Regions from separate parts of the Priestia sp. SB1 genome, predicted to be linked through region 2. Evidence: a T-box and tRNA genes for the amino acid it is inferred to sense, from the RefSeq annotation. Region 2 holds a T-box; the other regions hold tRNA genes.
What was found. A T-box is a leader RNA that pairs with one kind of tRNA and senses whether it is charged. The one in region 2 lies ahead of serS (serine--tRNA ligase), so its partner is inferred to be a tRNA-Ser.
Positions count from the first base shown of each region.

Region 1: it has a tRNA-Ser gene. The T-box ahead of serS (serine--tRNA ligase) is inferred to sense a tRNA for this amino acid. The anticodon was not compared.
Region 3: it has a tRNA-Ser gene. The T-box ahead of serS (serine--tRNA ligase) is inferred to sense a tRNA for this amino acid. The anticodon was not compared.

Region 1 is NZ_JBBJSS010000002.1:344,506-350,378, forward strand. It holds gene WKH56_RS07105 (hypothetical protein) at 1-135, shown strand, start outside; gene WKH56_RS07110 (ParB/RepB/Spo0J family partition protein) at 247-1,305, opposite strand; gene WKH56_RS07115 (hypothetical protein) at 1,783-2,409, shown strand; tRNA gene WKH56_RS07120 (tRNA-Ile) at 2,840-2,916, shown strand; tRNA gene WKH56_RS07125 (tRNA-Ile) at 3,465-3,541, shown strand; tRNA gene WKH56_RS07130 (tRNA-Ser) at 3,654-3,743, shown strand; tRNA gene WKH56_RS07135 (tRNA-Ser) at 4,181-4,271, shown strand; tRNA gene WKH56_RS07140 (tRNA-Asn) at 4,685-4,759, shown strand; gene WKH56_RS07145 (phosphatidylserine decarboxylase) at 5,331-5,873, shown strand, end outside.
Region 2 is NZ_JBBJSS010000023.1:1,423-7,295, reverse strand. It holds gene serS (serine--tRNA ligase) at 1-1,167, opposite strand, end outside; T-box leader at 1,220-1,432, opposite strand; gene pdxT (pyridoxal 5'-phosphate synthase glutaminase subunit PdxT) at 1,490-2,077, opposite strand; gene pdxS (pyridoxal 5'-phosphate synthase lyase subunit PdxS) at 2,099-2,986, opposite strand; gene WKH56_RS34530 (serine hydrolase) at 3,177-4,532, opposite strand; gene guaB (IMP dehydrogenase) at 4,683-5,873, opposite strand, start outside.
Region 3 is NZ_JBBJSS010000001.1:636,033-641,905, forward strand. It holds gene WKH56_RS03275 (peptidoglycan D,D-transpeptidase FtsI family protein) at 1-1,378, opposite strand, end outside; gene WKH56_RS03280 (MFS transporter) at 1,540-2,817, opposite strand; gene sodA (superoxide dismutase SodA) at 2,947-3,555, opposite strand; tRNA gene WKH56_RS03290 (tRNA-Ser) at 3,753-3,845, opposite strand; tRNA gene WKH56_RS03295 (tRNA-Ile) at 3,857-3,933, opposite strand; tRNA gene WKH56_RS03300 (tRNA-Asn) at 3,937-4,011, opposite strand; tRNA gene WKH56_RS03305 (tRNA-Met) at 4,052-4,125, opposite strand; tRNA gene WKH56_RS03310 (tRNA-Asn) at 4,127-4,201, opposite strand; gene WKH56_RS03315 (DUF456 domain-containing protein) at 4,264-4,749, opposite strand; gene WKH56_RS03320 (DUF1189 domain-containing protein) at 5,093-5,873, shown strand, end outside.

The DNA.
Region 1 (5,873 bases), on a different contig from region 2:
AAAGGAAATGTATTTAAAATCTTGATACTTAAGGACAATAATTATTTACACCCTGTAGTAAAACAAGAAGAAGGGGATTACGAAAGCTTGTTTTTTACACTACAAAATTACATAGGTCTTTTAGATTCAATTTAGTTCTAGAGAACTAATAGAATTATAGGACATTTACATAATTCATTAAGCACAGTTGAAAACACACAAAAAAGAGACGCATAAAACGCGCCTCTTTTTTGTTTAAATGAAAATTTAGTTAGCAGTTGCAATTAGTTCGTTAGTGCCTACTTCTATGTTTTCTGCACCAGGTAAAGTTCCTTTTTGTGCTTCAAGTCGTTTCAAAGTAAATTGAGCTTGCTCCACTAATTCTGTTAACTTGGCGATGCCGCTCAATCGCTCTTTTTCATTTTTTGGTTTAAACTCTTTTTCTAAAAAACCTTTAGTTTTCCCGAGTTTAATTAAACTTCCATTGAAATCTGTAGATTTTTTACTAATACCGAGTGAGTCCATATAATCCTCTAAAACTAATTCAGGATCTGATAAGAAATCCCCAATTTGTTCAGGGGTAGCTTGTTTTATAAATTCTTTGTTTCTTAAAATATCTCGTTTAACTTTTTTGTTTTTAACCTTTTTTAACATCTGTTTACGAATAAGGTTCTCGTCAAATTCCTTCACAACCGATGGATGAACGTTTTGCAATTGTCTAATCCAATCTACAAGCGCTTCTAATGTTCCCATACTAACATCTTCTTTTGCTAAATCATTTTCAATTTCTTTCATCGGATAATAGTCAAGAACGGTAATATACATTCTAACCTGGTTATAAGAAAGGGATTCAAAATGCTTTGCAAAGCTTCTAATAGGTGGTTTGCCCCAAGACTCCCATTTTTGGTAAACATATTTTGCCCAATCTAGTTGACTCCAGTTTACGCGCCCTGATTGTAGACTTGCAATTCTATCAAGTTCTTCTTGTTCATTAGCTGGTGCATCTACCACATAAACCGGAATATGAGTAATTAATTTATGTTGATTTTCCTTTTTTTTATTAAAGTCTCGTGCTGCAAACGTTCGTCTATGACCTGCTAGGAGGACATATCGAGTGCCTTTTTCATAAGCTGTTAAAGGTTCTTCCCACCCACGTTTATCAAGTATTTCTTGCATTTCGTCTGTGCGTAGACCTTCATTCTTTCTAGGATTTAGCGGATTTGGAACTATTTTGTTAATAGGTACCATTACCACAGTATAGTCCATTTTTTCTCTATAAGAGGAAATAATAACTTCGGTTTCTGCTTTTTCTAGTTGCTGTAACATTAAAATAATACTCCTTTTAAGTGTTTTTCTACACTGAATAAAACATAAATTAGTTGTTTTTATAGTCCTATTTTAATAAAAGTTTTTATAAAGTCAATTGTTGAAAATGTGCAATTATTTAAAAAGCATCAAAAACATAAAAGGTATTACAAATAATTCCCATTTTTATTTGTATTTAGAGTGTAAGTGACACAAATGTTTGTTTGCTGTGATAAAAAGCGTCAAATAAGCGTTAAACAAGCCAAAAAAAATTGAAAAAGAGCTAAATATTTAAGTAGATATTTGAAGGGAAAGTGTAGTAAATAAATTTTTTTAATTTATTTTTAAAAATATTGTTTAAAGGGTTGAATCTGAAAATTATAAAAGAACATAATGTAGCACGTTACAAAAGAAATTCTTTAAAAAGATACAGTAATTCTTACTACATACATAAAGAACTAATGGTTCCAGTGTTTATATAAGGGGAGAAACTATCTTATGAAAATGTCTATTCATCGTGCTCTAGCAGAATTAAAAACTCTTAACAAGAGAATCGAACGAGCTACAAGTGGTAAATTTGTTGCTATGCAAATTGGAGAAGAGCCTCCTCGTTCTTACAAAACAGTAGCGGAATTTAATACAGAAGCCGGAGCTTTTTATAGTTCTGCAAAAGATTTAATTTCTAGACGTAATGAAATTAAAGCAAAGGTTATTGCCTCTAATGCCGTAACGAAGGTTAAGGTAGGTAAAGAAGAAATGACAGTAGCAGAAGCTATTGATCGTAAAGATAATGGAGTTAAATACGATAAAGAGCTTTTAAATTCATTGCGCAATCAATTAATTCAAGTAGAACGCCAAATGGAAGTTGAAAGACAACAAATGGAACTAAGACTTGAAAAGCGTATTGAAGCGGATTTAGGTAGTAAAGACCGTAAAGCAAATGCAGCTGAGGTAGAAACTATTACTGAATCGTTCTTAAAACGTTACAAACCAAAAATGGTCGATCCTATTGAAATTAAAAAAAAAATTAAAGAGTTAACAGAGCGTATTGAAGAGTTTGAAATGGAAGTGGATTTCATTTTATCTGAATCAAACACTTCAACATTAATTGAAGTGTTAGGTTAATACATATAGAGAGGGTTTTTGTTAAAGAATAACCCTCTGAAAATTTCTATTGCCGCTTATTCGAAAATCTTTAAATCAAATGCGTTCTTATACTGACGATATAGTATAACTTTACTTACAACTTACATCCTTCAAACAGGAGAAAAAGTATGAGTTGATAACACAACTACTATATTTGGTGTTAAAAGCTTAACTAGTAAAGATCAACGCACATAAGTTTAAGTCTCAAAGTTTTTTAACGTAAAGGCTTAGGTTATAAAGAGGTGAGGGGTCAACATACTATAAATAACGAACATATTATCGTTTATAGTGTGTTGATTTGTCCCAATAAAGTTCGATAAAATCCAAGGTTTAAGGTTTTGTGAGCATTCATTTGCTAGCTCCATTGATTACCTCTTGGCTGAATAGGTGGCAATAATAAATAATATTTGGACCTTTAGCTCAGCTGGTTAGAGCAGACGGCTCATAACCGTCCGGTCACAGGTTCGAATCCTGTAAGGTCCACCAATTACTAAAAAAATTTGAATACAACATAAATGATTTTGTTTAATTACTTGCTGCTTATTCGAAAATCTTTAAACCAAATGCGTCTTATACTAACGACAAAGTATAACCTTACCAATTCATATTTGAATTTTTCAGAAGAAAAATCCGAAAATATGTAGGACATATACCTATATCAAACTGGGTTAAAAGTTGAAATAAAAAAGGTAAGCGATAAAAGAAAAGGGTTTAAAGTTTTTATTAGAAATTAAAGTATAAGTGAAAAAGAAGGAAGATAAACAGTACATATTCGTTTGTATTAACAACAAACCAAACCCCATTTAGATATAGTTGTTTGCTTCCGTAAAGCTTTATCAAATCCAAGGTTTAAGGTCTTGTAAGTGCTCATTTGTGGACTTTATTGATTACCTCTTGGCTGAATAGGCAGCATACCTTTTAAAAGTTTATTAAAAAAATATTTTTAACCTTTTTAAAAAAAAGGGTTGAAAATATAAAAGAGTAAAGTATATAATCCATAAGGTAAAAGTTTTACGATAATGTTTTTTACATACGGACCCTTAGCTCAGCTGGTTAGAGCAGACGGCTCATAACCGTCCGGTCGCAGGTTCGAATCCTGCAGGGTCCACCATATAATACCCAATAGTTCAATAATAAGAACATCTTTTGGATAGTGCGCATACGCCATTAGAAGGGTTGGTTTAATTCCGACAATGGGTGCCAATAATACATTTTAATTTTATGGAGGAATACCCAAGTCTGGCTGAAGGGATCGGTCTTGAAAACCGACAGGGGTGTTAAAGCCCGCGGGGGTTCGAATCCCTCTTCCTCCGTTACAACATATATGTCTGTCAAAGTGAAGTTTAGAAAGCATTGCTTGTCGAAAACCGCTCCTTTGAGGACATTTCTAAACAATATCTTCAATCGTAATTCTTGCAGGATCGTATATTTTTAAAGACTCGAGATTGACACTTTTATATGTATAACGTTCTATATAATGATGTTATCTATATGCATATTAAAAAGAATTCTCTTTCAATAAAATTTTATACCTGTTGTTTGAAGTGTTTAGTGTCCTGGGAAGTGAATAACCTGAACTTTTACGACTCAGGGGGATAAGTGAGACGAGGGTAGTTTAGCCATAGTAGGCATCTACATTCCAAATGAAGTATACAATTCAGGTTTTGTTACTTACTAAGCTCACTTAAATCGGTTGGTGGGAACTGATTTCAACAACAAAGAAATAAACAACATTACTATTCTATACTATGGAGAAGTACTCAAGTGGCTGAAGAGGCGCCCCTGCTAAGGGTGTAGGTCGTGTAAGCGGCGCGAGGGTTCAAATCCCTCCTTCTCCGCCATTATCTATACATATATCTACTCGTACCTTTGAAGGTAGAGATAATTATTTTGCCAATAGTTATATTGCAGGTGCAATTCCTGTCGAGTGGCAAAGTTTGTTAATAACTCTATGAAATCAAGCTATACATTTGACAAAACTAACTGACAACAGGAGAAAAGGAATTCAGCAGCCTTTTCTCCACTCCTAAAAAAGTTGTATTCATCAGGGAATGGTTGTTATATACCATCCAAAAACATTACAAACTCCAACTTGTATGTTCCATCTAGTAATTAGTTTTTCTATACAGAAGACGAGATTTTAGATAAGGTATAGGTCGAGGCATCGCGACCTTTGCCTGATGAATATAAGAAACGTTGTAAGTGATTTGTGGTCAAGCATAGTTGGCTTCTAGTTATTAAAAATTAAATTTATTCCGCAGTAGCTCAGTGGTAGAGCTATCGGCTGTTAACCGATCGGTCGTAGGTTCGAGTCCTACCTGCGGAGCCATTTCTTATTATAGCGAAGCAATAAGTGGTAGTACATTAAGTAATACTATTTAATGGGGTTAAGGTTCAATTCCTTACTTCGCTTAAAACTAAACCGTCTACACCTCCTGCACTGAGGTAGAAAAACGTAGAAGAAAAATAACAACATTTTTAGAAGTAGAGAACGTGCAGATTCTTAGAAAATAAAAATGTTGTATCACTTATATTTAATCCCTCTTTATAGTAATGAGTACATTACACACCGCTATAAAGTGAAATGAGGATGCCGGTTTTTATTAAGTGATTCGTTTCTTATAGAACTCGACACGTAAAAATCTGTGAGAGTTTATAGATTAGTTGTTTATCAATTATAGCTATATGCTCTCTAGGTAGTTACGTATTACAAATAGTAGAAGTTTTAAATTTAATAAAGTTTATTTAAAAAAAGTAATCTTTTAAAGTTTAAAAAGAACGTACATAGATGTAAAAGTTATTACTACCTTAAAAAGAGTTCTTAATTATTAGGAGCTCTTTTTATATGCGTTAAATAATGTATTTAGGTGTTACAAGTGATGTCACGGAGGAAGTAGAAAATGAAAGAAAAAATGTATCAGTCTTTAATTGAATTAACTAACTCATTACCCTTATCAAAATTGTTAATGAAGTTTTCTAGGTCGAAAATTAGTCGTTTTGCAATTCCTTCTTATGTAAAGCACTATGAAATAAACACAGAAGAAATAGAAGGGGATCTTAAGAGTTTTACTTCCTTACATCACTTCTTTACTAGAAGGTTAAAGCCGGAAGCGCGTCATTTTGAATCAGATGAAAAAACTATTATAAGTCCAGTTGATGGAGCTATTGAACAGTTAGGTGACATTAGTCTACAAAACAATATAGTAGTAAAAAACCAAACATATTCAATTAAAGGAATGATCGGGAATGAAAGAACCTTTAATAAATATATTGGTGGGAAATTTATTGTTCTTTATTTGAGCCCAAGTGATTATCATCGCATTCATAGTCCTATAAAAGGTAAGATAGTCAATCAGTATTCTTTAGGGACTGCTTCTTACCCAGTAAATGAGGCTGGACTTTCATTCGGAAAAACACCTTTAACAACAAATCATCGAGTAGTG
Region 2 (5,873 bases):
AATTGCTAAGCCAGAACCATTTAGTGTATGAACATGTTCTGGTTTTGCTTTTGTATCACGGCGGAAGCGAATATTAGCACGGCGAGCTTGGAAGCTTTCAAAGTTTGAACAAGAAGAAATTTCACGATACGTTTCATAACTTGGAATCCAAACTTCAATATCATACTTTTTGGCTGCTGTGAAACCTAAGTCAGCTGTACACATGCTTAGAACTCGGTAAGGTAAACCTAATAGTTGAAGAACCTTTTCAGCATGGCCCGTTAATTTTTCTAATTCATCATAAGAATCTTCTGGCTTAACAAAGCGAACAAGTTCTACTTTATTAAACTGATGCTGGCGAATAAGCCCACGTGTATCTCTTCCTGCAGAGCCTGCTTCTGAGCGGAAGCAAGCACTATACGCTGTATAAGCAATTGGAAGCTGATCTCCGCTTAAAATTTCATCACGATGTAAATTTGTAACTGGTACTTCAGCTGTAGGAATTAAGAAATAATCTTCTTCTTTAATTTTAAATGCATCTTCTTCAAATTTAGGAAGCTGCCCTGTTCCTGTCATACTTGTACGATTCACCATATATGGAGGAAGGATTTCTTCATAACCATGCTCATCCATATGTAAATCCATCATAAAGTTAATAAGAGCACGTTCTAATCTTGCACCTAACCCTTTATAAAATACAAAGCGGCTTCCCGTTACTTTCGAAGCTCTTTCAAAATCTAAAATATTTAAATCTGTTCCTAAATCCCAATGCGGTTTTGGTTCAAAATCAAATTGTTTAATTTCTCCCCATTTGCGAATTTCTACGTTATCATCTTCAGTTTCACCTACAGGCGTACTTTCATGTGGAACGTTAGGAATTGAAAGCAGCAATAGCTCTAATTCTTCTTCAACGCTGCGAAGCTCTTCATCTAATTGCTTTACGCGGTCTCCTACTTCACGCATTTCGACGATTAAATGATCAGCATCTTGTTTTTCACGTTTCAATTGTGCAATTTGCTGTGATACTTCATTTCGCTTGCTTTTTAACTCTTCTGTTTGAGCAATTAGCTCACGGCGTTTTGCATCTAACTCTTCAAAGCGACCTAAGTCCGTTAAGTCCTCACCACGAAACTTGAGCTTTTCTTTTACTTCATTAAAATTAGCACGTAAAAATTTTAAATCTAACATACTGAGTACCTCCTTTAGTATAAAAGGGCAAAATAAAAACTCTCATCCCTATGAAAGGGACGAGAGTTTACCCGCGTTGCCACCCTAATTGAAAGCTAAAATAAGCCTTCCTCTTAAACCAGATAACGGATGAACCGAAACTGCCTACTACTTTTTCGACAGCTTGCTCCAGGACGGATTCATAAGAATTGATTATCGATTCACACCAGCCATCGACTCTCTTGAAATCAAAAATCTTATTACTATTTCCTATCAACGCTTTATACCAATATCATTTTTATTAATCATAATGTACTACAAGTCTTTACAAGATGCAATTCATTTATACAGGTTTTTTCGAAGCTTCTTCAACCATTGCTACAAAATACTGAGCCATGCGAGCATCATCTGTTAATTCTGGATGAAACGAACATCCCAAGAATTGACCTTGTCTTGCTGCAACAATTCGGTCGTTATGCATTGCCAAGACTTCAACGTTTTCTCCTACTTCTACAATATGCGGAGCACGGATAAATACGCCTATAAAATCTTCACCAATATCTTTAATATTTAGAGCAGCTTCAAAGCTATCTCGTTGGCGCCCAAATGAATTTCGAGCTACCGTAATATCCATAACACCTAAATGGGGCTCTTCACGGTCAACAACTTGTCCTGCAAGTAAAATTAAACCCGCACACGTACCAAACACCGGTTTACCTGCTTGTGCAAACTGGCGAAGAGGTTCCATAAAGTCATACTTGTCAATCAGACGACGCATCGCTGTGCTTTCGCCGCCCGGTAGGATTAAACCATCTATTTCGTCTAGCTGTTCAACTTTTTTAATGATAATGGCTTCAGCGCCTGCTGCTTCTAATGCTTGTGCATGCTCGCGAAAGGCACCTTGTAATCCTAACACGCCTACTTTTACCATTTTGTCAAAACTCCCTTTAAATTACCATCCACGCTCTTGCATGCGGTTTTCTGGTAATAATGATGAAATTTCAATCCCTTTCATTGCGCTTCCTAATCCTTTTGACAAGTTTGCAATGAGTTCATAATCTTGATAATGCGTTGTTGCCTCAACGATTGCTCGAGCAAATTTTTCAGGGTTGTCGGATTTAAAGATTCCTGAACCAACGAACACACCGTCTGCTCCAAGCTGCATCATTAACGCTGCGTCTGCTGGTGTTGCTACACCGCCCGCTGCAAAGTTTACAACCGGTAGGCGACCTTCACGTTTAATTTGCAGTAATAACTCATAAGGCGCGCCTAATAGTTTTGCCTCTGTCATTAACTCATCTTCGTCCATGCCCACAACTTTACGTACTTGAGCGTTTACTTGGCGCATATGACGCACTGCTTCCACGATGTTTCCTGTCCCTGGTTCGCCTTTTGTACGAAGCATTGCAGCTCCTTCAGCAATACGGCGGGATGCTTCACCAAGATCACGACAACCGCACACAAATGGAACCGTAAATGTATTTTTATTTAAATGAAACTCCTCATCAGCTGGAGTCAACACTTCACTTTCATCGATGTAGTCTACACCCATCGCTTCTAGCACGCGTGCTTCAACAATATGGCCAATACGAGCTTTTGCCATAACTGGAATGGACACAGCATTCATCACTTCTTCAACAATTGTTGGGTCTGCCATACGAGACACGCCGCCTGCTGCACGGATATCAGCTGGAACACGCTCTAATGCCATAACGGCAACAGCGCCTGCTGCTTCTGCAATTTTTGCTTGCTCTGCGTTGATCACGTCCATGATAACGCCACCTTTTTGCATTTCCGCCATTCCTCGTTTTACACGATCAGTACCTGTAATGTTATTCATGTTTGTCTTCCTCCTGTATCAAGTGTTTCACAATAATTTTTAGTGTATATACAAAATTCAAAACTTAGTGTCTATTTTACCGTATTTTTCGGAAAATTCCTATCTAATTTATAGATTATATACAAACAAATCTAAAAATAAAAAAAAGAGATACTCCCTTGTAGTATCTCTTCTTTCTCTTGAGTTATCATTAAAACCAGTTATTCACTGTATTTGCAGCATTCATCCAAATATCGCTGAAGAAGTTACCAATACTGCGAATAGCGAGAGAGAACCATCCAGCTTTTTCAACAGATTCGTTTGTCACGACCGGCGTCATGCTATCTGTAGTTTGGCCTCCTACATAGCCTAGATCTTTAAGATTGCTGTTTGTTGCACTTACATAAGCAACTGTTTCTCCTTTTTTAATAGGAGCAACAACTTTTTGATCGTTCATAACTTTATCGTTTAACTTAAAGTTGATTTTAGTATGATCTTTTTGACCTTTTTCGGTAATAATTTTTACCGAATTCTTTGGAGAAACGGAAGCTTCTTTTGATTTTCCTTTAGCAACATCAATTGTTTCATGCCCTTTAATCTCGCCGTTAGCAGGCACTACTTCTTTTAACTGAAAATGACTAAAAGCATAATCCAATATCTTTTTCGTTTGAGAAAAACGAGCAGCTTCTGTAGACTTACCGTTTTCCTTGGCATTCATTACAACTGTTATGTATCTTACCCCGTTACGCTCTGCAGTTCCAGTGAAACATTGACCTGCAAAATCTGTATGACCAGTTTTTAAGCCGTCTACGCCGCTGTATGCAGCTGAAAAACCAGGGAGCATCTTATTCCAATTGTTCATTTTTGTTTCACCTTGTTGCCCTTGTCTAAACATCTTGGAAGGAGTTTTGGCTACTTCCAAAGATTCTGGATAATCATGAATCAAGTGATAAGCAAGAGTAGCAACTGCCCGAGCAGATAGGAGGTTCTCATCTTCTTCCTTTGTTCCTTTTGGATACATCCCTTTTAACAAGGAATTAGAAAGACCTGTAGAATTGACAAATTTTGATTCACCCATATTTAATTTTTTTGTTGTTTCATTCATTAACTTAATGAAACCTTCTTCAGAACCACTGACAGCTTCAGCTAAAGCAATGGCTGCTCCATTAGCTGAATAAATAGCCATGGCATCATATAATTCTTTTACCGTATATTTTTGGTTTTCGATTAATGGTACATTTGATAATCCATAATCCTGAGAAATTTTAGCTGCATATTTACTAATTGGCACACGTTGATCCCAAGATAATTTCTTATCTTTTATGGATTCTAATACTAGGTATTCCGTCATCATTTTTGTCATGCTTGCAATACCTAATAAAGCATCCGTATTTTTCCCGTATAGCACTTTCCCCGTACTTGCCTCTACTAAAATGGCTGCGTCTGCTTCAACGCCAATATCATCTGTTTTAGAAGCAGCTGATGCTTGTGTAGAGACAAAAAATACGCTGGCCATTAACATAACAGCAATGACACAAATTAATTGTTTCTGTACTGCGTTTCTCACTCTATACCCTCCAAACGTAAACTCACATAAATGTAATTTTATCATACTAAAATTTAAAAAAATAGATAAAGAAGTACTGTTACATTCATGATTAATGACATAAAAAACACGTTTCCCTATTAAGGAAACGTGTTTTTTACACATTCATGATTATCTCATAGAATAGTTAGGAGATTCTTTTGTAATTTGTACATCATGTGGGTGACTTTCTCTTAAGCCTGCTCCAGTCATACGGATGAATTGTGCCTGTTCACGTAACGCTTCTAAGTTAGCTGAACCACAGTAACCCATTCCTGCGCGTAAACCACCAATCATTTGATATAAAGTATCTGCTACAGGTCCTTTGTAAGGCAAACGGCCTTCGATACCTTCTGGAACTAATTTTTTATTATCTTCTTGGAAGTATCGATCTTTACTTCCTTTTTCCATAGCTCCCACAGAGCCCATTCCACGATACACTTTAAAGCGTCTTCCTTGGTAGATTTCTGTTTCGCCAGGGCTTTCTGTCGTTCCTGCTAGAAGGCTTCCTAGCATTACTGTATGTCCACCAGCTGCAAGTGCTTTTACGATATCTCCAGAGTACTTAATACCGCCATCTGCAATAATAGCTACCCCGTGCTTACGAGCTTCAGTTGCACAGTCATATACTGCCGTAATTTGTGGAACGCCTACACCAGCGACAACACGAGTTGTACAAATTGAACCAGGTCCAATTCCTACTTTTACTACGTTTGCTCCGGCTTCAATTAATGCTTTTGTACCTTCAGCCGTTGCTACGTTACCAGCAATAATATTTAATTCTGGATATGCCTCGCGAATGCTGCGCACTGTATCTAAAACGCCTTGTGAATGTCCATGCGCTGTATCAATAACGATAACATCAACGCCAGCTTGTACTAATTTTTCGATACGAACATTTGAATCAGCTGTTACGCCAACAGCTGCTCCAACTAATAATCGACCTTGTTGATCTTTAGCTGCATTTGGAAACTCAATTACTTTTTCAATGTCTTTAATTGTGATAAGGCCTTTTAATACGCCATTGTCATCTACAAGAGGTAACTTTTCAATTTTGTATTGCTGTAGAATTTTCTCTGCTTCTTCTAAAGTCGTTCCTACTGGAGCAGTAACTAATTCTTCTTTTGTCATTACATCAGCAATTTGCATTGAATAATCTTGGATGAAACGCAAGTCACGGTTTGTAAGGATTCCAACTAGTTTTTGTTCTTCTTCGTTGTTGACAATCGGCACACCTGAGATACGATATTTGCCCATTAAGTGTTCAGCAGCAAATACTTGGTTTTCAGGAGTTAAAAAGAAAGGATCCGTGATAACACCACT
Region 3 (5,873 bases), on a different contig from region 2:
CGGATGAATACGTTAAGGGTCCTAACCCCTCAGCCTCAGCTGATTTCTTAATTGGTGTTCCTTTAATTTTTAACGGTTCATCAACGAACACTGTGTTTGGCTTAATAGCTCCTGAATCTAAGCCAGCTAGAACCGTTGCCCCTTTTACAACAGAGCCCATTGTATAAGATGTTGAAATATTCCCTAATGCAAAATCTTCTATTTTAGGTACCCCAGTCTTCTTATCAATGGTGTATTTTTTACCTGCCATTGTTAAGATTTCTCCTGTGTGAGGATCCATCATAATCACAAAAGCACGGTCTAAAAACTGCGTTCCTTTCATTTTCTTTTTGGCTAAAAGCTGGTCCGTAATTTGTTTTTCTACCGCTTTTTGAAGCTCCATATCAATAGTTAAAACCAAATCACTGCCGCGTTCGCCTTTCGACACTTGAATTGTATCAAGGAGATTTCCTTTATCATCTGTTACATACTGGACTTTTTCTTTTTGACCGCTGAGCTGAGCTTCGTATTGCTTCTCTAAATAGCTCGTCCCAACTTGGTCATTTCGACTATAGCCTCTTGATAAGTAATACTGTACTTTATCTTTGGGCAGACCCTCGTTGGCAGAGGATACATTTCCAAGCAAAGTACGGAGAGTGCTGTTTTCTGGGTATGAGCGATCCCAATACGTTGTTGTATCAACACCCGGAAGTTCATCTAAATGCTCACTTACAACGGCATACTCTTCATTTGTCACACCGCTTTTAACAATTTGCGGGGTGTTAGAATAACCTGCCTCCATTTGGCGCTTAATAGCTAGAACTTCTAAATCACTCTTTAAACTTTCTAAATCTTTTTTAGAAATGCGGTCTAACTGACGTTGATACAGTTCGTCATCAGTCATTTCACCATCTTGAACTTTTTTGCGATCAGCTTTCGTAATTTTCTGCTCCGCTTCTTTAGGGTGAAGCATAATCCAGTAATCCTTCATGTCGCGTTCTGTAATTTTTACCACGTTTTTAGCATCTTTATTCTTTCTATTTTCTGGAATATCAATCACATTTGTGGTGTAAGGAACATCGATCATAGTGGCTAACTTTTTAGCGATGCGCAGCCTTTCTTCAGCTGTATTTCCTTGAAAACGAGTATATGTAATCGTATTTAAAGAGGTATTATCTACAATTACGCGGTTATACCGATCGTACATTTTCCCTCGAGGAACAGGCGTACTGACTGTAACGTCCTGTGTTTTTTCGACTTCTCGTTCGTAATTCTCACCGTACACAATTTGAACAAGTCCCAACCGCAAAATTAATACGGAAAATAGGGCAAATACGGTCAAGAAAAGTAAGTTCACACGAAAAGGCACGTGACTTTTTCTTCTTTTTTTCTTTTTCATACCAACACCTACACTTTATAAAACATATATACCATAACACCATAAAATCAGACATTTAGCAAATAAATAGACACCTGGCAGGTGCCTATTTACACAACGTATTTATTCTAAAAGAAAAGAGAGGCATTTTCCATAGTACAAATGAAGGAGCTGATAATACTCTAAGCTGGAGACTCTCCGTCTCCTTCATTTAATACTGGAGGAGTAACAGTCGTTTCTTTTTTGTGCAGAGGCTGTGAGATATGTCTTACACAAAAATAAATGATCGTATGCCCTGCTCCAACAATAGATAATAAAATAGGAATACTTTTTGCTTCATCAAAAAATAGTACGGCTATTAAAAATAAAGATATGGAAACGACGCGCCCAATATTCAGAAATACTTCTCTGACAACAATGTATTCGATTCTTTTTGAAACAACGTCCTTTGCTCGTCCAATCACATCGTACGTTAGAGAAATGAATGGAACCAACAAAATAGGATAGGCAATGGCAATACAAACAGCATATATAATTAACTTTGGATACGATAAGTTAAAGATAAGCAAAAAGACTGCTCCATAGAGAAGGAGGCCCCCGGTGAAAATAAATCGAAGGCGATTTTTTTGCTTAATAAATCTTGAGGCTACATAGTATCCTACAAACGCCACCGCTGAATTCACCAGTCCATAAGTTCCTAAAGCTAATTCACTTCCCGTCGTAATAAATACCATAACGGATACGACAAAAATGAACGTACCTTCACGCAATCCTTGAAAGAAATGAGCCTGTAATATTCGATTCCAGTCTTTGTTGACTTTTCGTTCAGCCCACACTTCTTTAAATTTGTATACTCCTTCAGCTGCGCGTCTTGTAATAAAAAAACTAAGCACAACGGCACCGACAAACAATAGCAGAGATACACCAAACACAATTTTATACCCAAGTGATTCATACAAAGCGGAAATAACAAAGCCCGCTCCTAAAGGACCAATCATCCCTGCAAAAGAGTTTAAGATCCCTAAAAATCCGTTAAAAAAGTCTCTTGTATCAGGTTCTGTAATTTCAAAAGTTAGCACATTAAAAGCTAGCCAATAAAAGCCATATCCTATACCCAGCAGTCCACCAAGCAATACTAAATACTCGGCTGCGTTAGCTCCACTGACCAATACAGCGATATAAAAAACAGCTAAAAAAGATACGCCTAACCTTAAAACCACAACCCGGTCAATTCGTTTGGCCCATTTACCTGCTAAAATAAACGTAAGGGGCTGAAGCACCACTACCGCTAAATTATAAATAGCGAGATCCGAAAATTCTCCTGATTGTTTCCACAGATAAATGTTAACAAACGAATTGGAAATTGAAATAGCCAAGGCATAAAGACCGCCTATAATTAAAAGCAAAAGTAAATCTTTACTAACTTCTACATCTCCAACTACTTTTTTTAATAAAGGCATATCAAAAAACTCCTTTTCTCTTCTACACCTAGTGTGTGAAAAAGAAAAGGAGATATGTAAAAGAATTGGAAAACAAAAAAGCCAGTAAAGGTAATAATTACTTTACTGGCTTTTAAATACGTCTTCAGCTTATTTTGCAGCGTCGTAACGCTTAGCAACTTCGTCCCATTTTACAACATTAAAGAATGCTGAAATGTAATCTGGACGGCGGTTTTGATAATTTAAGTAGTAAGCGTGCTCCCAAACGTCTAGACCAAGAATTGGCGTTTTGCCTTCCATTAATGGGCTATCTTGGTTTGGTGTGCTTGTTACTTCTAATTCGCCGTTGTTTACAACTAACCAAGCCCAGCCAGAACCGAAGCGAGTTTTAGCTGCATTTGCAAATTCTTCTTTGAATTGATCAAAGCTGCCGAATTTGCTAGCGATAGCGTCTGCTAATTCACCAGTTGGAGCACCGCCGCCGTTAGGGCAAAGGATTGTCCAAAATAATGAGTGGTTCGCATGACCGCCACCGTTATTGCGTACTGCTGTACGGATATCTTCAGGAACAGCATCTAAGTTTGAAATTAACTCTTCAATACTTTTGCTTTCTAAATCCGCTTTGCCTTCAACAGCAGCGTTTAGGTTTGTAACATATGTGTTGTGATGTTTTGTGTGGTGAATATTCATTGTTTCTTTGTCGATATGTGGTTCCAGTGCATCGTATGCATAAGGTAGTTCTGGTAATTTGTAAGCCATGAATAATTCCTCCTTCAAAATATGTAAGCATTTTGGCGCAAAAGCACCATATACGTTTAGATTAGCAAATTTACCCTACTCTTTCAAATAAAAAGTACCTAATCCATGATTTATATTTACCTAATTCCCATTCGCTATTCTTTTAAACATAAAAAAAGCTTCTTTTTCTCAAAAGAAGCTTTGAATAGACAATAGTATGGCGGAGGAAGAGGGATTCGAACCCCCGCGGGCTTTAACACCCCTGTCGGTTTTCAAGACCGATCCCTTCAGCCGGACTTGGGTATTCCTCCAACCCTATAAATGGTGGACCCTGCAGGACTCGAACCTGCGACCGGACGGTTATGAGCCGTCTGCTCTAACCAGCTGAGCTAAGGGTCCACGTGGCTCCACAGGTAGGACTCGAACCTACGACCGATCGGTTAACAGCCGATAGCTCTACCACTGAGCTACTGTGGAACAATATGAATTATGTATGTCACAAACGTAAATTGGAAAATAGCGGCGGAGGGGATCGAACCCCCGACCTCACGGGTATGAACCGTACGCTCTAGCCAGCTGAGCTACACCGCCATGGCTCCACAGGTAGGACTCGAACCTACGACCGATCGGTTAACAGCCGATAGCTCTACCACTGAGCTACTGTGGAACAATATAACATTTACTAGCGACATTAAAAATTTAACATGTTTCTGGCCTAAAGTCAATATATTATTTTAAAACAGCGTATAAAAAATAGGCAATCATCAACAGTTGAATAAATCCTTTCGAGATAGCGCCACTAAAAAAGCCAATAACCGAACCTACTCCAATTTTTACTGCGTTGCTAATTGTGGTCCGATGAACAATCAGTTCTCCTACAATCGCTCCGATAAACGGCCCTAAAATAATTCCAAATCCCGGAATAACAAACGGACCCACAAGCAATCCAACTGTACTTCCCCAAACGCCTGCTTTAGTGCCTCCGAATTTTTTCACACCAATAATATTAGCGATATAGTCTGCTAAAAAAAGTGCGACAACTAACAATCCTTGTATCACCCAAAATAACCAGCTATAGGAGCTAAAATCATAAAATAAACCGTATATAACAAATCCTAGCGCTACAAATAGCACGCTTGGGATGATGGGATAAACCAACCCAACAAACGATACAGCAAAGCTAATGATAACTAATGCCCAACATAAAATAGCCATGCCCGCACCTATCCTTTTTATTATTACTATTTATCATACAATAACCACTCCTATAAAGAAAGACCTTGCACCACGAGACCTTCCTTTATTTTACTTTCAAATATATCTTCAGATAACGATTTTCGAGTGTACCACTGCACTATTAACAGCACAGTCCTCAAACTGCCCGTAATATCCCCCAAAAACAATGACAGCAAAATCTGTACATATAAAGAAATGCTTTTGACAAAACGCTCCATCGCACTATTGTAATTGGTAACGTTTTCTAAAATCTATTGTAAACCTTAAATTTCCGCTATAAAATAAGGTATAATCAGAATTTTCAATAATAGGAGGCTTTACAATGAGCATGCTGAAAAAGATAGCATGGAGTTTTACTTCCTTCAAAAAAATAAGATCGCTTCGCTTTGAGCATACGAATAAAACAATTGGCTTTGTGCTGTTTTTAACATTCATTTCTTTGCTGCCTACATTTTTCTTTATGACTTTGACGATTGTAAACGGCTATCATACCGCGACTACAGATCTCCCGAAATCTGTTTCTTCTTTTTCTATTTCAAATTCACAGCTTACGTCAAGCCAACCTTTCACAAAAAAAGTAAACGGTACCGCTTTTATCTTAGACCCCTCACAGTCTATTGAACGGTTTCATTCCCCTGCTCATGCAATTGGTTTTTTAAAGGATGGAATTTACATCACGACTAATTCACAAACACAAACGTATTCATATGAGTTGCTAAACTGGCATCATAAAGATAAAAATGAACTGTTAAACTTGCTGCACGAACAAAAATTTTCTTTATACATACTTGTCCCTATCGCTATGCTTTTACTGTACGTATTAACATCTGGACTAAACTTCCTTTCTATTACCTGCCTTGCTTATCTTGGAAAACTGATTGGACTCATCACTAAGAAGCAGCTTCCTTTCAAACAGCTATGGGCACTGAGCGCTTATAGTACGGTAGCCTTCACGCTGCTTTATACGCTTTTTGAAGCTTTTTCTTTGTCTCTAGCAACACATAGCTCTCTTTACTGGATAGGAACGTTCTTCATTTACTTATTGCTCGTCACAAGGGTTCCTATGAGAAAAAAGGTAAAACCTAATAAAGCGATTGAAACAT